One region of the Chengkuizengella sediminis genome, then DNA from elsewhere that is predicted to be linked to it. Evidence: predicted binding sites of a transcription regulator. Region 1 holds the regulator's gene; the other holds the start of a gene.
What was found. Region 1 encodes CtsR, which represses protease genes until heat stress. Its sites were predicted from a motif close to ATGGTCAATAAAGGTCAAACA; they were not measured.

Region 1 (8,396 bases):
AGCCCTCCAGCGCCGATGGTACTTGGACCGCAAGGTCCTGGGAGAGTAGGACGTTGCCAAGCTAAACCAAAGACACTGTAGTGATATACTCACTACAGTGTCTTTTTTCGTTTTTGGAAGTAATTCTCATAGTTACTTGCGTTTTCTTTGGAAATAGAGTGGTTAGCGGGAATGAAGGGTCTTATTTTGCTTATTTCAGAATTCTATTAGATACTAGAGGGAAAAAACGGTCTTATTTTAGCTGTTTTTTAATAAAAAGAGGTAAATTGTACGATAATGCTAGAAATAAGGCCATCAAAACCCGCTATTTAAATAACTAAGTTCCTTTTTGGCGACTTAAGACCGTGAATTCCCCTTATTTTTCCTTTTAAACAGCTCCCTAAACCTTTACTGAAGCAACTTGAATTGATCAGTGGAACTCTAAAGAGTTTTGATTACACTCACAAAATTTGTTTTGAATATTTCAAATTTCTTATTCAAAAAAATAAAACATTGCTTAAGAGTTTCATTCTTTAACTCACCGATTGGCGAGCCTTAAAGGTGAAGACAGAGGGGGAGTTGCACTTATACTTTTTACATTAAAATATTTATAAATTAAAGTATTAAAAATAAAAATTGACCTAATAACCTATAATTGGTCATGAATTCCGCTTTTTTTGTAAATAATAGTACACTGTGAAAGAAAAAAGGGTTTGAACGATAAATTTGCAAAATAAACATAATTGGGTATAATAGTTATAAGGTCAAAGAAAGTCAAAGTCAGTTAAACTGACAACGTCAAACAACGTGAATGCTTGGGGGAACTGATATATGCGTAATATTTCCGATATTATTGAACAATATCTGAAACATATTCTGCATGAAAGCGAAGAGAAGGTCGTTGAAATTCAACGGAACGATTTAGCAGATCAGTTTAATTGTGTTCCTTCTCAAATCAATTACGTCATTAGTACTCGGTTCACTTTGGAGAAAGGTTATTTAGTTCAGAGTAAACGAGGTGGTGGCGGATACATTCGAATACAAAAGGTATTGTTCCCATCAAATTCATCTCTTCAGAATCATATATTTCAAACGATTGGTCAACAAATCGATCAATCTGCAGCGGAAGGATTCATTTATCAACTTGAAGATACGGGTATCATAAGCGCCCGTGAAGCCAATTTGTTTAGAGCTGCAATAACAAGAGATGTATTAACATTAAAGTTACCCTTAAGAGATGAAATCAGAGCAAAAGTCTTGAAAGCCATGCTCATTTCTTTAATTAGTAAATAAGGGAGGTTTGATTGTGTGATATGCCAAGAGTGCGGTAACAAACCAGCAGCATTACATTTCACTAAAATAGTAAATGGTGAAAAAACAGAGTTTCATTTGTGCGAGTCTTGTGCTAGGGAAAAGGGTGATTCTATTCCAGGTGCACCCAATGGGTTCTCGATACACAATTTATTATCGGGCATTTTAGAATTTGAGCCATCAATGGGTCAAAATGTAAAACAACAAAAAAAAGTGATTCGATGTGAAAATTGCGGTCTGACTTATTCTCAGTTTAGAAAAATAGGGCGTTTTGGTTGTAGCTCCTGTTATAATCATTTTTCAGATCCATTAAACCCATTGCTTAAAAGAGTACATGGCAATTCAGTTCATGTTGGTAAAATCCCTAAGATATCTGGTGGGAAAATAAAATATAAACGTCAAATCAAAGATCTAAAAAAAGAACTTCAATCAAAAATTGATCTTGAAGAATTTGAAGAGGCAGCAAAACTTCGTGATGAAATTCGCAGCCTGGAGCAAAAAATATCAGAGGCATAAATTTAAATAAGTTCAACCTTAATTCTAGGGGGGATTAGGATTGTCTTTAGAACGATTTATTGAGGACGCATTAAGTGAATGGATGAAGGGTGAAGGAGCAGACTCCGACATCGTAATTAGCAGCAGAATCCGTTTGGCTAGGAACTTAACTCACTATCCATTTCCAATGCTTTCAACCAATCAACAATCTGAAGAAGTATTAGAAAAAGTATCTGATGTAGTTCATGATGAAGATTTAAAAATGATTAGTAATTTTGAACGAATCCCGCTTTCTGAAATAAACAGTTTAGAAAGTAAAGTTTTAGTCGAGAAACACTTAATTAGTCCTAATTTAGCAGAGGAATCACGTAATGGTGCAGTGATTCTCAGTGAAAATGAGTCTATTAGCATTATGATTAATGAGGAAGACCATATTCGCATTCAATGTTTATTTCCAGGTTTTCAAATTAATGAAGCATGGGAACTAGCCAATCATATTGATGATATATTTGAAGCGAAATTAAATTATGCTTTTGACGAGAAAAAAGGATATCTGACAAGTTGTCCAACTAATGTTGGCACAGGAATCCGAGCTTCTGTTATGCTCCACCTTCCAGCTTTAGTACTTACACAGCAAATCAATCGAATACTTACAGCAGTTAGTCAAGTTGGTTTAGCTGTTAGAGGGTTGTATGGTGAAGGAAGTGAGTCTTTAGGAAATCTCTTTCAGATATCAAATCAAATTACATTGGGACAGTCTGAACCAGAGATTATTCACAATTTATATAGTGTGGTAAAACAAATTATTGAACACGAGAGAACAGCAAGGGCTAAGATGTTATCTGAGTCAAAAACATTTTTACTAGACCGAGTTAATCGTTCCTATGGAATTTTGTCTTATGCACAAATTATGGATTCGAAGGAAGCTGCTCAACGGCTTTCAGACGTTAGATTAGGGATAGATTTAGGTCTAATATCTAATGTATCAGCGAATGTTTTAAATGAATTAATGATTATGACTCAGCCAGGATTTTTACAGCAATATGCAAGTAAGAAGCTTTCTTCTGATGAAAGAGATGTTTTAAGGGCTGAGATGATTAGAGAGAGAATTAAAAAATAATAAATAAATGAACTGAATTATATGGAGGTGTATGTCATTATGATGTTTGGTAGGTTTACAGAACGAGCGCAAAAAGTGCTCGCATTAGCTCAGGAAGAAGCAGTTCGTTTAGGACATAACAATATTGGAACTGAACATATTTTATTAGGTTTGATTCGAGAAGGAGAAGGGATTGCTGCTAAAGCGATTGTTTCATTGGGGTTAAGTTTGGAAAAGATACAGGATGAAGTTGAAAGCTTAATTGGAAGAGGGAAGGAACAACCTTCAAACATAGCTTACACACCAAGAGCTAAAAAGGTGATTGAACTTTCGATGGATGAAGCAAGAAAATTAGGTCATACGTATGTAGGAACTGAGCACATTTTATTAGGTCTCATTCGTGAGGGTGAGGGTGTTGCAGCAAGGGTACTTAGTAATTTAGGGATTAATTTAAATAAAGCTCGTCAAAAAGTATTACAGTTGTTAGGGAGCAGTGAGAGCTCATCATCCAGCCATAATACGGCAACAAATGCAAATACACCTACATTGGATGGATTAGCTAGAGATTTAACAGCCATTGCTAAAGAGGATAATTTGGACCCTGTCATAGGGAGAAATAAAGAAATCGAACGTGTCATTCAGGTACTAAGCAGAAGAACAAAAAATAACCCAGTATTAATTGGTGAACCAGGTGTAGGTAAAACCGCCATTGCAGAAGGGCTTGCACAAAAAATTATTCATAATGAGATTCCTGAAACGCTCCGCGATAAAAGAGTCATGACATTAGATATGGGTTCTGTTGTAGCTGGGACCAAATATCGTGGCGAATTTGAGGATCGTTTGAAAAAAATTATGGAAGAGATTCGCCAAGCAGGCAATATTATATTGTTTATAGATGAGCTTCACACATTAATCGGTGCAGGAGGCGCTGAGGGAGCGATTGATGCGTCTAACATTTTAAAGCCTTCCTTAGCTAGAGGAGAATTACAATGTATCGGTGCAACGACATTAGATGAATATAGAAAATATATCGAGAAGGATGCTGCTTTAGAAAGACGTTTCCAGCCGATCACAGTAGATCAACCCTCACCTGAAGAAGCGATTCAGATTTTATACGGTTTACGTGACCGTTATGAAGCACATCATCGTGTGAAAATTACAGACGATGCAATTGAAGAAGCCGTGAAGCTTTCAGATCGATATATTACGGATCGATTTCTACCTGATAAAGCCATTGATTTAATCGATGAAGCAGGGTCGAAAGTAAGGCTCCGCTCATATACAGTACCGCCTGATTTAAAGCAGTTAGAAAGCAACTTAGAGGATATACGTAAAGAAAAGGATGCTGCAGTACAAAGTCAAGAATTTGAAAAAGCGGCTGGATTAAGAGATACAGAGCAAAAGCTACGTGAAGAATTAGATTCAACGAAAAAGGAATGGAAAGAAGAGCAAAGTAGTACGGATTCTGAAGTCACTCCAGAGGATATTGCTCAAGTTGTAGCTAGCTGGACAGGAATCCCTGTTAGCAAACTTGCAGAAGAAGAAACAGAACGATTATTAAAAATGGAGTCTATTTTACATGAGAGAGTCATAGGGCAAGATGAAGCAGTCAAATCAGTCAGTCGTTCTATTCGAAGAGCAAGAGCAGGTTTAAAAGATCCAAAAAGACCGATGGGTTCATTCATTTTCCTAGGTCCAACAGGAGTTGGGAAAACCGAATTAGCTAGAGCTTTGGCAGAAGCACTATTTGGTGATGAAAATGCGATTCTACGAATCGATATGTCAGAATATATGGAGAAACACTCTACTTCAAGATTAGTTGGAGCACCTCCAGGGTACGTTGGATATGATGAAGGCGGTCAATTAACAGAAATGGTACGTCGTAAACCTTATTCAGTTGTATTACTAGATGAGATAGAAAAAGCACATCCAGAAGTTTTTAATGTTTTATTACAAGTTTTAGAAGATGGACGTTTAACAGACTCAAAGGGTCGTGTAGTTGATTTTAGAAATACATTAATCATTATGACATCTAACGTGGGTGCAGATACGATTAAGAAAAATTCTTCCTTAGGATTTACAGCTGCAAGTGATGTAGGTAGAGATTATAATAATATGAAGGATAAAGTCATCGAAGAATTGAAAAAAAGCTTCCGTCCTGAATTTTTGAATCGTATTGATGAATCGATCGTGTTCCATTCACTTGATGAGAAACACATTGCAGAAATTGTAACATTGATGGCAGAAGAACTTCGTAAACGTCTAAAAGAGCAGGAAGTAGACTTTAGTTTAACGGATTCAGCCAAAGCCTTCCTTGCAAAAGAAGGGTACGACCCAACCTACGGGGCGAGACCTTTACGCAGAGCGATTCAAAAGCATATTGAGGATAGATTATCAGAAGAGCTTCTAAAAGGGAATATCACTAAAGGTGGCGCGATCGTAATTGATGAAAAAGATGGAGAGTTATTGGTTCAAAAATAATTAGAGCGTCAGCCTAATAGAACAAAAACCCCGAAATTTTGGATTCTTATGAACCAAAATTCGGGGTTTATTAATAAAAGTTACTTCACTTATTAGGATACATAGGATCTACGTCTGCTTCATAATCTACTCCATCGAAAGCAAAACCAAATATTTGTAGAAATTCTTTGCGATATCCTTCTATATCAGAAAGTTGTTCTAAGTTGTCAGTATTAACGTCCTTCCATAGTGCGGCAACTTTTTCTTGAACGTCTTCTTTCATTTCCCAATCATCAATACGAATACGTCCATTTTCATCTAAAGGTTTTGGTGTTGATGTATAAAGACTCTCATTAAAGAGTCTATACATTTGTTCGATACACCCTTCATGAAGTCCTTTTTCTTTCATGACTTTATATAAGAGAGAGATATATAAAGGAACTACGGGAATAGCAGAGCTAGATTGTGTAACTAAAGCTTTATTGACGGATACAAATGCTCTTCCATTGATGGATTTGAGTTGTTCATTTAAATGATGAGCAGTTTGATCTAAATGTTCTTTAGCTTTTCCGATGGTTCCGTTTTTATATATTGCATGTGTAACCTCTGGACCTATGTAATTATATGCCACAGTTGAAAATCCTTCTGCTAGGACCTCAGCTTTGTCTAAGGCTTCAATCCATAACTGCCAGTCTTCTCCACCCATGACTTTAATGGTTTGTTCTATTTCTTCTTCTGTTGCCGGATCCACTGTAATTTCAGATACGACACCTTTTTGGGTATTTACAGTTTTATTTGTATATGCGGCTTTAGTTGGTTTAATTACTGAGTTATATACCTCACCAGTTTTTGGATCAAGTCGTCGAGGTGATGCTAAACTGTATACAACTAAATCTACTTTTCCAAAATCTTTTTTTATAAGTTCAATCGTATCTTTTTTAATTTCATCAGAAAATGCATCGCCATTAAAGCTCTTAGCATAATAACCTGCTTGATTAGCCTCATTTTCAAAAGCGATATTATTGTACCATCCAGCAGATGCTGTTTTAGTTTCAGAAGCGGGTTTTTCAAAATAAACACCAATTGTATCTGCTCCTGCACCAAAGGTTGAAACAATACGTGAAGATAAGCCAAACCCTTGGGATGAGCCAATGACAAGCACTTTTTTTGGTCCTTCTATTTGTTGTTGTTTTTTTACGTAATTGATTTGATTTAAAACATTTTTTTCACATCCTGTAGGGTGCGCGGTTGTACAAATGAAACCTCTAATTTTCGGTTTTACGATCATATTAAATTTACCTCCATATACTTGCATATAATTATTATTATAATTCATTTGAGAAATAAGTCACCCTTTACTTTAATCGAATGCTCTTTTCAGTTTTTGAACAAAATGGTAAACTTTGAAGTAATATTAAGTGTACACGATGAATTACATTTAAGGATTGGTTTACAAATATGGCAAAAAACAAAGTGAAATATACATGTCAACATTGCGGTTATGAATCTCCCAAATGGATGGGTAAATGTCCAGGGTGTTCATCATGGAATAGTCTTGTAGAGGAAACAGTAAAACAAATTAAAACCAAAGGGATGAAGGAATCTAATTATATATCACAGGAAAAAGCCACATCCATTTTAGAAATTGAAGGTGCAAAGGAACCGAGGATTTTAACAGATTTTAAAGAATTAGACCGTGTATTTGGAGGAGGGGTTGTACCGGGTTCACTTATATTAGTAGGTGGAGATCCAGGCATTGGTAAATCCACTCTTTTATTGCAAATGTCACATGCTTTAGTGCAAAAAAAATGTAAGGTACTTTATATTTCCGGTGAAGAATCCGTGAAACAATTAAAACTTCGAGCAGATCGACTAGGCGTTTTATCCGCAGATTTATATGTTCTTTGTGAGACGAATATGGATTCGATTGAAGAAGCCGTACAACATGTGGAACCTGATTTTTTAGTTATTGATTCCATTCAGACAGTTTATCAACCCATGTTAGAATCAGCACCAGGCAGTGTTTCACAAGTTCGCGAATGTACAAGTGCATTTATGAGAATAGCTAAGAATAAAGGTATAGCAACTGTATTAGTAGGTCATGTTACAAAAGAAGGGGCTATAGCCGGCCCTAGAATGCTTGAACATATGGTGGATTGTGTACTTTACTTTGAAGGTGAAAAACAGCACACTTTTCGAATCTTAAGAGCGGTAAAAAACCGTTTTGGTTCCACAAATGAGATGGGTATATTTGAAATGAAGGAATTGGGACTTGTTGAGGTTAGTAATCCTTCTGAATTGTTTTTATCAGAAAGACCTTTAGGGGTATCTGGCTCAATTGTGGTTTCCAGCATGGAAGGTACTCGACCTATTTTAGTTGAAATACAGGCGTTAATCTCTTCAACTAATTTTCCAGCACCTCGCAGAATGACTACTGGGGTGGATCATAATAGACTATCACTCATCATGGCAGTTTTAGAAAAGAGGATGGGATTGTTTTTGCAAAATCAAGACGCTTTTTTAAATGTAGCAGGTGGTGTGAAACTAGATGAGCCAGCCATTGACTTGGCACTCGCTGTTAGTATTGTTTCAAGCTTCAAAGATCAACCGACACGACCATATGATGTAGTATGTGGTGAAATTGGCCTTACAGGTGAAGTAAGGGCTGTTTCTAGAATTGAAGAACGTGTGAAGGAAGCTCAAAAATTAGGTTTTAAACGAATGATTGTACCAGAAAATAGTTTGAAAGGGTGGACGCCTCCTAAAAATATTGAGATTATAGGCGTTCGTAATGTTTCACAAGCACTTGAAGTAGCTTTACAATGAGGTACAGTTTAGAATAGACAAAATAAGACCACGAGGACAAGTAAGGGGGTGCGTCGTCTTATGCAAGAAGAGAAACAACTAGATGTCGTTAGCCAAATCCTAAGGTTAGTCGCTCCTGGTACTCCTTTTAGGGATGGATTAGAGAATGTACTACGTGCAAAAACCGGTGCGTTGATTGTTGTCGGTTGTACGCCCGAAATCATGGAGTTAGTAGATGGAGGATTTT
Region 2 (8,396 bases), on a different contig from region 1:
TTGAATATCTACATTATTATCCGCGTGTTCCCCACCATTAACGATGTTCATCATTGGAACGGGTAAGGTTTTGGCATTGAAACCACCTAAGTATGCATATAAAGGAAGATCTAATGCTTGAGCACAAGCACGAGCTACTGCCATTGAAACTGCAAGAATAGCATTCGCTCCAAGTTTTGCTTTGTTCGGTGTACCATCAAGTGCGATCATTTTTTGATCAATACCCACTTGATCTAAAGCATCCCATCCAATTAATTCTGGTGCGATAAGTTCATTTACATTATCTACCGCTTTAATAACGCCTTTACCTAAATAACGGCTATTATCTCCATCACGAAGCTCAACTGCTTCATAAGCCCCTGTGGATGCACCTGAAGGTACGATTGCTGTTCCAAGCGCTCCAGATTCTAAATACACTTCTACTTCTACAGTTGGGTTTCCTCTTGAATCTAGTACTTCACGAGCGTAAAGATCAGAAATTATAGTCATTTCAAAAAACACTCCTTATTTTTTAATAATTGATGTACCTGTCATTTCTTCAGGTTGTTTTAATTGTAATAGTTCTAGTAGGGTTGGTGCAATATCTGCCAATATCCCACCTTCTCTTAATGATACACTTTTATCTGTTACGATCAATGGTACTGGGTTGGTTGTGTGTGCTGTATGAGGGCGTCCATTCTCATCAGTAATAACATCCGCATTACCATGATCTGCTGTAATGACTGCAGCTCCACCTTTTGCAAGGATTGCTTCAACGACTTTACCCAAACATTCATCCGTAGCTTCAACAGCCTTAATTGTAGGTTCTAATTTTCCCGAATGCCCAACCATATCTGGATTCGCAAAATTTAATATAATGGCATCAAATTGATCAGATTCCACTTCTTTCACCACTGCATCCGCCAACTCATATGCACTCATCTCAGGTTGTAAATCATAGGTTGCTACCTTTGGTGAGTTAATTAACAAGCGCGTTTCACCAGGAAGTTCAACATCACGACCCCCACTAAAGAAAAACGTAACATGAGGATATTTTTCTGTTTCAGCTGCTCTTAATTGTTTCTTATTATTTTGGGCCAAAACTTCTCCTAACGTATTATCCAAATCCTTCGGTTTATACGCAACATAACCGCCAACGGTTTCACTAAACAATGTTAAACTTACATAATAAATATTTTCCGGAAAATGCTCCCCTCGGTCAAATCCACGGAAATCTTTATTTGTAAATACTTGAGATAATTGAATGGCACGATCTGGTCTAAAATTTAAAAAGACAACGGCATCATTCGTTTCCACGAGTCCACGTGGATTATTGTCACGATCAACAATGACTGTTGGCAATACAAATTCATCGTATACGGATTGTTCGTAAGATTCTGCAATCGCTTTGATCGGATCATGATATTTTGGCCCTTCACCATATACCATGGCACAATATGACTTCTCTACCCTGTCCCAGCGTTTATCACGATCCATTGCATAATAACGCCCTTGAACCGTTGCAATTTTCCCTACACCAATTTCACTTATTTTCTTTAGCAATTCCTCCATGTAGGCTTTCGCACTATCCGGAGCTACATCACGACCATCTAAAAAGGCATGTATATATACATCGTCCAGACCTTCTTTTTTTGCCATCTTCAACATCGCGTATAGATGATTTTGGTGTGAATGAACTCCGCCATCTGAGAGAAGAGCATACAAATGCAATTTTCGATTGTTGTCTTTTGCATGTCGAACAGCTTTTAACAATGTTTCGTTTTCAAAAAATTCGCCTGTTTTTATAGATTTTGTAATACGTGTAAGATCCTGATAGACAGTTCTACCTGCTCCAATATTCAAATGTCCAACTTCTGAATTTCCCATCTGACCTTCAGGAAGCCCAACCGCTTCTCCAGCAGCTGTTAGTGTAGTATTTGGATATGTTACTAAGTAGCGATCATAATTCGGCTTGTTTGCTTGAGCTACCGCGTTACCTACTGTTTCATTTCGAAGTCCAAATCCATCCAAAATAATTAGTGCAACAGGTTTAGGTGCAGACATATTACTTTGCCCCCTCAACTAATTGAGTGAAGGAAGCAGGGTCTAAACTCGCTCCACCTACAAGTGCTCCATCAATACTTAATTGATTCATATATTCACGAACGTTATTTGGTTTTACACTTCCACCATATTGAATACGCACTTGATTGGCAGTTTCAACATCAAATAAAGCTATAAGTTGTTCTCTAATATAGGTAATCACTTCGTTCGCATCTTCCGCTGTTGAGGATTTGCCTGTTCCAATAGCCCAAATCGGTTCATAAGCAACCACTACTTGAGCTGCTTGCTCTTTGGAAAGTCCTTTGAAAGCTTCGTTTACTTGCAGCTTACAAACCTCTTTCGTTTGACCTGCTTCTCTTTCCTCTAATTTTTCACCTACACATACAATTGGAGTAAGATGATATTTAAATGCCGCATGTACTTTTTTATTCACTGTTTCATCTGTTTCTGCAAAATAAGCTCTTCTTTCAGAGTGTCCAATGATAACGTAATTCACACCTAAATCTTGTAACATGGCTCCACTGATTTCACCCGTAAAAGCACCATTCTCTTCCCAATGTAAGTTTTGTGCACCTATTTTTATTTTCGTACCTTTCACAGCTTCTACTAAAGCAGGAAGGTTTGTAAAAGGAGCACAAATGACGCTTTCCACCCCTTCAATCTCTGCATTACCTTTTACTTCGTTGATAAAAGCTTCTGCTTCACTTACTGTTTTAAACATTTTCCAGTTTCCAGCAATAATAGGCTCTCTCATTGTGATCACTTCCTTTTATATAATTTCATCTTATTCTTACTTATCGTTCAAAGCAACAACACCTGGCAATGCTTTTCCTTCCATAAATTCAAGAGAAGCACCTCCACCTGTTGAAATATGATCCATTTTATCAGCAAAATCAAATTTCTCTACAGCCGCTGCAGAATCTCCTCCACCAATGACAGTGTAACCGGATGTTTCCGCACAAGCTTGTGCTACGGCTTTTGTACCGTGAGAAAAAGGTTGGATTTCAAACACACCCATTGGCCCATTCCATACGACTAATTTAGAATTCAAAATAATTTCTTTATATTTTTCTCGTGATTTTGGTCCGATATCTATGCCTTCCCAATCGGCTGGAATTTCATCTATATTCACGATTTGCGTATTTGCATCTGCACTGAAATCATCAGTCACAACAACATCAACTGGAAGGTGGAAATTTACACCTTTATCTTTCGCCTTTTGAATAAATTCTAAAGCTAGATCCAACTTCTCATTATCCACTAATGATTTACCAATCTCATTTCCTTGGGCTTTAATAAACGTATAAGCTAGTCCACCGCCGATGATAATGTCATCCGCAATTTCAATTAACTTATTAATAACGTCAATTTTATCTTTTACTTTTGCCCCACCCACAATCGCTGTGAATGGTCGCTCTGGATTATTTAATGCTTTCCCTAAAACTTCAAGCTCTTTTTCCATTAAAAATCCTGCAACTGCTGGGATGTGTTTGGCAATTCCTTCTGTTGAAGCATGCGCTCTATGAGCTGCTCCAAAAGCATCATTCACATATAAGTCTGCTAAATCAGCAAAAGCTTTGGCCAATTCAGGATCATTTTTTTCTTCACCCGCATAAAAACGAGTATTTTCTAATACAACAATATCCCCGTTATTTAATTGATCAATTTCGGCTTGAACCGCAGGTCCGAAAGCTTCATCTAATTTTTTTACTGGTTTTCCAATAAGCTTAGATAACCGTTCCGCAGCAGGTGTCAATCTCATTTCCTCAACTACATTACCTTTAGGACGTCCTAAATGACTTGCAAGTATCACTTTTGCACCTTGCTCCACCAAGTGTTGAATGGTTGGCAATGTTGCACGAATACGTGTGTCATCTGTGATCCTTCCATCCTTCAAAGGCACATTAAAATCTACGCGTACAAAAACTTTTTTTCCATTTACATCTACATCACGAATACTTTGTTTATTCATAAAAAGTAAGCCTCCTTATGGTTTTATGTAACAAATACTCCTGCGTCTCATAGTTCTACCTAAAAAGAAAATTAGAATGAGGAAAGAGGAGAAAATTTTTCTCCTCCTCCTATCATATCTATTTAAATAATATTATAATCCTTTACTTGCAACATAGCTACAAAGATCAACTACTCGACAAGAATAACCCCATTCGTTATCATACCAAGAAACTACTTTTACCATGTTATCTCCAACTACCATTGTAGAAAGTGCATCAATTGTAGAAGAAGCAGGATCACCATTGTAATCGCTAGATACAAGAGGTTCTTCAGAATAGTTTAAAATTCCTTTTAATGGGCCTTCAGATGCTGCTTTTAAAGCATTGTTTACATCTTCCACAGTTACGTTTCTCTCTAATTCTACAACTAAATCAGTTACTGAAACATTAGGTGTTGGCACACGCATTGCCATACCATTTAATTTCCCTTTTAATTCTGGTAATACAAGAGAAACTGCCTTTGCTGCCCCTGTTGTAGATGGAATAATGTTTTCAGCAGCTGCACGTGCACGACGAGCATCTTTGTGTGGTAAGTCTAATGTGTTTTGATCATTTGTATAGGAGTGAACGGTTGTCATCATTCCTTTTACAATACCAAAGTTATCGCTAAGCACTTTAGCAAATGGTGCTAAACAGTTTGTTGTACAAGATGCGTTGGAAATTACAGTGTGATTCGCTGCATCATATTGTTCTTCGTTAACACCTAATACAACGGTAACATCTTCGTTTTTAGCAGGTGCAGAGATAATTACTTTTTTCGCTCCACCTTTTAAATGTGCTTCCGCTTTAGACTTTTCAGTGAAGATACCTGTAGATTCAACAACGATTTCTACCCCGTAATCTCCCCAAGGAAGGTTTCCTGGATCACGTTCAGCAAAAACTTTAATTTCTTTTCCATTTACAACTAGTGAAGCTTCACCAACTTCAACTGTAGCATCTAATCTTCCATGAGTTGTATCATATTTTAAAAGATGCGCTAACATGTTCACATCTGTTAAATCATTAATTGCAACAATTTCAACCTCTGGATTATTTAATGCTGCACGAAATACGTTACGTCCAATACGTCCAAAACCATTAATTCCAACTTTAACCATAATAAATTTCCTCCCTAAAGTAATAAATATATTATTTTCAAGACGGCATTTAAGCACGTCATGATGACTCATTAATTGATAAATTTCACATGACTTCTACCATTTTTGTCGCGGCACCTTCATCGATGACTAAAACATTCTCATGACCAAATTTCAAAACAGCTGATATTGCTTCTGCCTTACTGCTACCGCCAGCTACACCAATGACAATTTCAGTCCGCCCTATATCTTCAATTCTTAAACCAATTGTAGGAATTTGATGAACGACTTCTCCTCTGTGATTAAAATAGTATCCAAATGCTTCTGCAAGCGCCCCCTCGGACTCTAGGATTTTCCTAGTTGTATCATCCACTTTTCGTCTATCAGCCATAACCATAGCTTCACCTATTCCATGCACAACCATGCGAGACTTTCGAATAACATCAATAATTTCTTTAATATTAGGTTCTTGAATCAAGGATTGATAAGCATCTTCACTTAAGTGGTCTGGTACATGAAGCAGTCGATACCCAGCTCCTGTCCTCTTGGCCATACTTGATGCGATTGTATTCGCTTGAAGCTCAAGCATTTCCCCTAATCCACCTCTAGCAGGAACGAATAAATTTCCTTTTAAATGAGTAGATGCCGATAATTGATTTGCAATTTCTGAAGTAGTTGAACCACCAGCTACTGCAATAATATCTTCTTTAGCAGCATATTTTAGCAACATCGCCGCACCAGCACGACCTAGTTCTTTTTTCGAATAGTCTGAGAAGTCAGAATCTCCTGGTACTATGACCACTTGCTTTAATTCATAACGACTCTGAATTTGTTCTTCAAGGTCTGTTAATCCTAATAACTCCTTCATAATGGGACGAAGTTGTTCTATAAGTTCTTTTCCAGAGTTACTAATTCTCATACCTATCGTTTCAATCTCTAAAAGTCCCTGAGCTTTCAAAAAATTAACTTCTGCTCTTAATATTCTTTCTGTCATATTCAACGATGAAGCTAATGTTCTTCGACCGACTACACCTGAAAGCAATAAATGATGCAAAATAGTATATCGCTTATTTAAAACTTCTGTTAAATCAGGCAATAACTGTTTCTGTATATCTAGTATTTTCCGCAAACGTGTTCACTCCAAATCAATTCATCCTGTATTAACATTCCGTAAAAACTCACCTTCTATTACGAATGGTTATAAAACTGAGAATACGTGATTGTAAATACTTAGCAGGTTTGATTAAATCTAAGTTGTAGTGAGTTGTTTCACTGCGTTGGACTTTATTTGTCCCATATAATCATTTTAAGTCCCACTATGACAAAAAAATAAACAGCCATTTAAACAGCTTTCGAAATAATTATACCTCTTTAGTGTAAGAATGTAAAGCTTATAAACTCCATTATATATCCAAAAGTCACGAATTGAATGTATTGATTTTATGTTAGGTATATCATATAATAGCAAGTACTGTGTACTTTTATTTGCGCTCGTGGTCCAATGGATATGACGCAGGTCTCCGGAACCTGAGATCGAGGTTCAATTCCTCGCGAGCGCGCCATAAATATGAATCATTTTTTTTGATCTTTGTTTGACCTTTCTTGACCTTTGGTGTGCTTTTAAGTTATGATGTATACTACATGATATTTAAAAATTCATTTCAATAAATTGGGAGGTATATTTTATGAATTACGTACCTATGGTTGTCGAACAATCTAATCGTGGAGAACGTGCATATGATATTTATTCAAGGCTTCTTAAAGACCGCATTATTTTTCTCGGAAGTCCCGTAAATGATGTCGTTTCTAATTCCATCATTGCACAAATGTTATTTTTAGCATCTGATGATCCTGACAAAGATATTAGTTTATATATTAATAGTCCTGGTGGTTCCATTACTGCGGGAATGGCTATTTTTGATACGATGCAGTTTATTAAACCAGACGTTTCTACAATCTGTGTTGGTATGGCAGCATCTATGGGAGCTTTCCTATTAGCTGCTGGTGAAAAAGGTAAACGTTATGCTTTACCTAATAGTGAAGTTATGATTCACCAACCTCTTGGTGGTGCTGAAGGTCAAGCGAGTGATATTGAAATCAGAGCGAAAAGAATAGTAAATATGAAAGACAAATTAAATCGTATTTTAGCTGATCGTTCAGGTCAAACTTTAAAGAAAATTCAAAAAGATACTGACCGTGATTACTTTATGAGTGCGGATGAAGCTAAGGAATATGGTCTAATTGATGAAGTAATTGAAAAAGTAAAATAAATCATAATAACTTACAAAACAGACCGTTCTTAATAGAACGGTCTGTTTTAGTTACGAAGCCTTTTTTCACTTTTTGTAATGTTATTTTGGGGTATTTTAAAAGTCGTATTGCACTGTTACTTGTGTTGTAATACTAATCTGACCAGTTGATATAGAAGTAGATGAGTCTTCAGCGGCATATAATTTAGCAGTAGCACCACCAAGAGGACTGATAGATACACCTCGACCTTGAACCACATTTACTATGCCTTTGATCGATTTATTTTCAGTTTTTGCAATCGTAGTTGCTTTTTCCTTTGCATTTGCCATCGCTTTTTCAATCGCTTCTAATTCATACTCATCTGATTTTTCTGTTCCGAACTGGATATTGTCCACACGGTTTACACCCGCTTTAGTTAAATCATCTACTAATTTACCAATCTCATCTATCTCTCTATATGTGATTTGTAGAGTATGGCTTGTTTTGTAACCTAACAATTTTGGTGCTTCATCCTGTATATACTGATATTCTGGTTGAACATTAAACCTTGTTGTTTTCACATCTTCTTTTTTAAACTTATATGTGTCGTACAACACTTTCTCAACATTTGCCATAATTTTTGCATTTTCATCCTGTGATTTTTTAGCTGTGTCTGCTTTTGTTTCAACTGTAACTTGAACATAAGCTACGTCAGGTTCTACCATAATTTCTCCGTTACCTGTCACTGTGATTGTATGGCTCTTTGTCTGACCTTCCTGTGCCTCTACACTTCCCTTTACATTAGTAGATTGGAAAAAACCTACCCAAGCTGCTGCAGCCAACACTATGCTTAGTGCAATAATAGAAATTCTTTTTTTTGTGATTTGCATCTTTAATCTCTCCTTTAGAATGAACTTTTATCTTATTTTTAACAAATATCTTTTCATTATGATCTCGGCCCCGCAAAAGTAATAGAATTATTCTACCGAGATTCACCTCACTTTTGTGGGTGTATTAAAATTCATATTGTACACTA

Region 2: clpP (ATP-dependent Clp endopeptidase proteolytic subunit ClpP) is a predicted target of CtsR. The motif match lies at 6,721-6,741, and genes of this name have one in related genera.

What each region holds. Positions count from the first base shown of each region.
Region 1 is NZ_SIJC01000016.1:38-8,433, forward strand. Features, by position in the region: partial or broken rRNA gene rrf (5S ribosomal RNA) at 1-62, shown strand, start outside; gene EPK97_RS19645 (CtsR family transcriptional regulator) at 811-1,272, shown strand; gene EPK97_RS19650 (protein-arginine kinase activator protein McsA) at 1,288-1,806, shown strand; gene EPK97_RS19655 (protein-arginine kinase McsB) at 1,889-2,905, shown strand; gene clpC (ATP-dependent protease ATP-binding subunit ClpC) at 2,945-5,365, shown strand; gene fabV (enoyl-ACP reductase FabV) at 5,451-6,632, opposite strand; gene radA (DNA repair protein RadA) at 6,803-8,170, shown strand; gene disA (DNA integrity scanning diadenylate cyclase DisA) at 8,231-8,396, shown strand, end outside.
Region 2 is NZ_SIJC01000010.1:114,371-122,766, forward strand. Features, by position in the region: gene eno (phosphopyruvate hydratase) at 1-489, opposite strand, end outside; gene gpmI (2,3-bisphosphoglycerate-independent phosphoglycerate mutase) at 505-2,043, opposite strand; gene tpiA (triose-phosphate isomerase) at 2,045-2,797, opposite strand; gene EPK97_RS17570 (phosphoglycerate kinase) at 2,834-4,015, opposite strand; gene gap (type I glyceraldehyde-3-phosphate dehydrogenase) at 4,148-5,152, opposite strand; gene EPK97_RS17580 (sugar-binding transcriptional regulator) at 5,238-6,260, opposite strand; tRNA gene EPK97_RS17585 (tRNA-Arg) at 6,619-6,693, shown strand; gene clpP (ATP-dependent Clp endopeptidase proteolytic subunit ClpP) at 6,817-7,401, shown strand; gene EPK97_RS17595 (SIMPL domain-containing protein) at 7,498-8,250, opposite strand; gene EPK97_RS17600 (SIMPL domain-containing protein) at 8,375-8,396, opposite strand, start outside.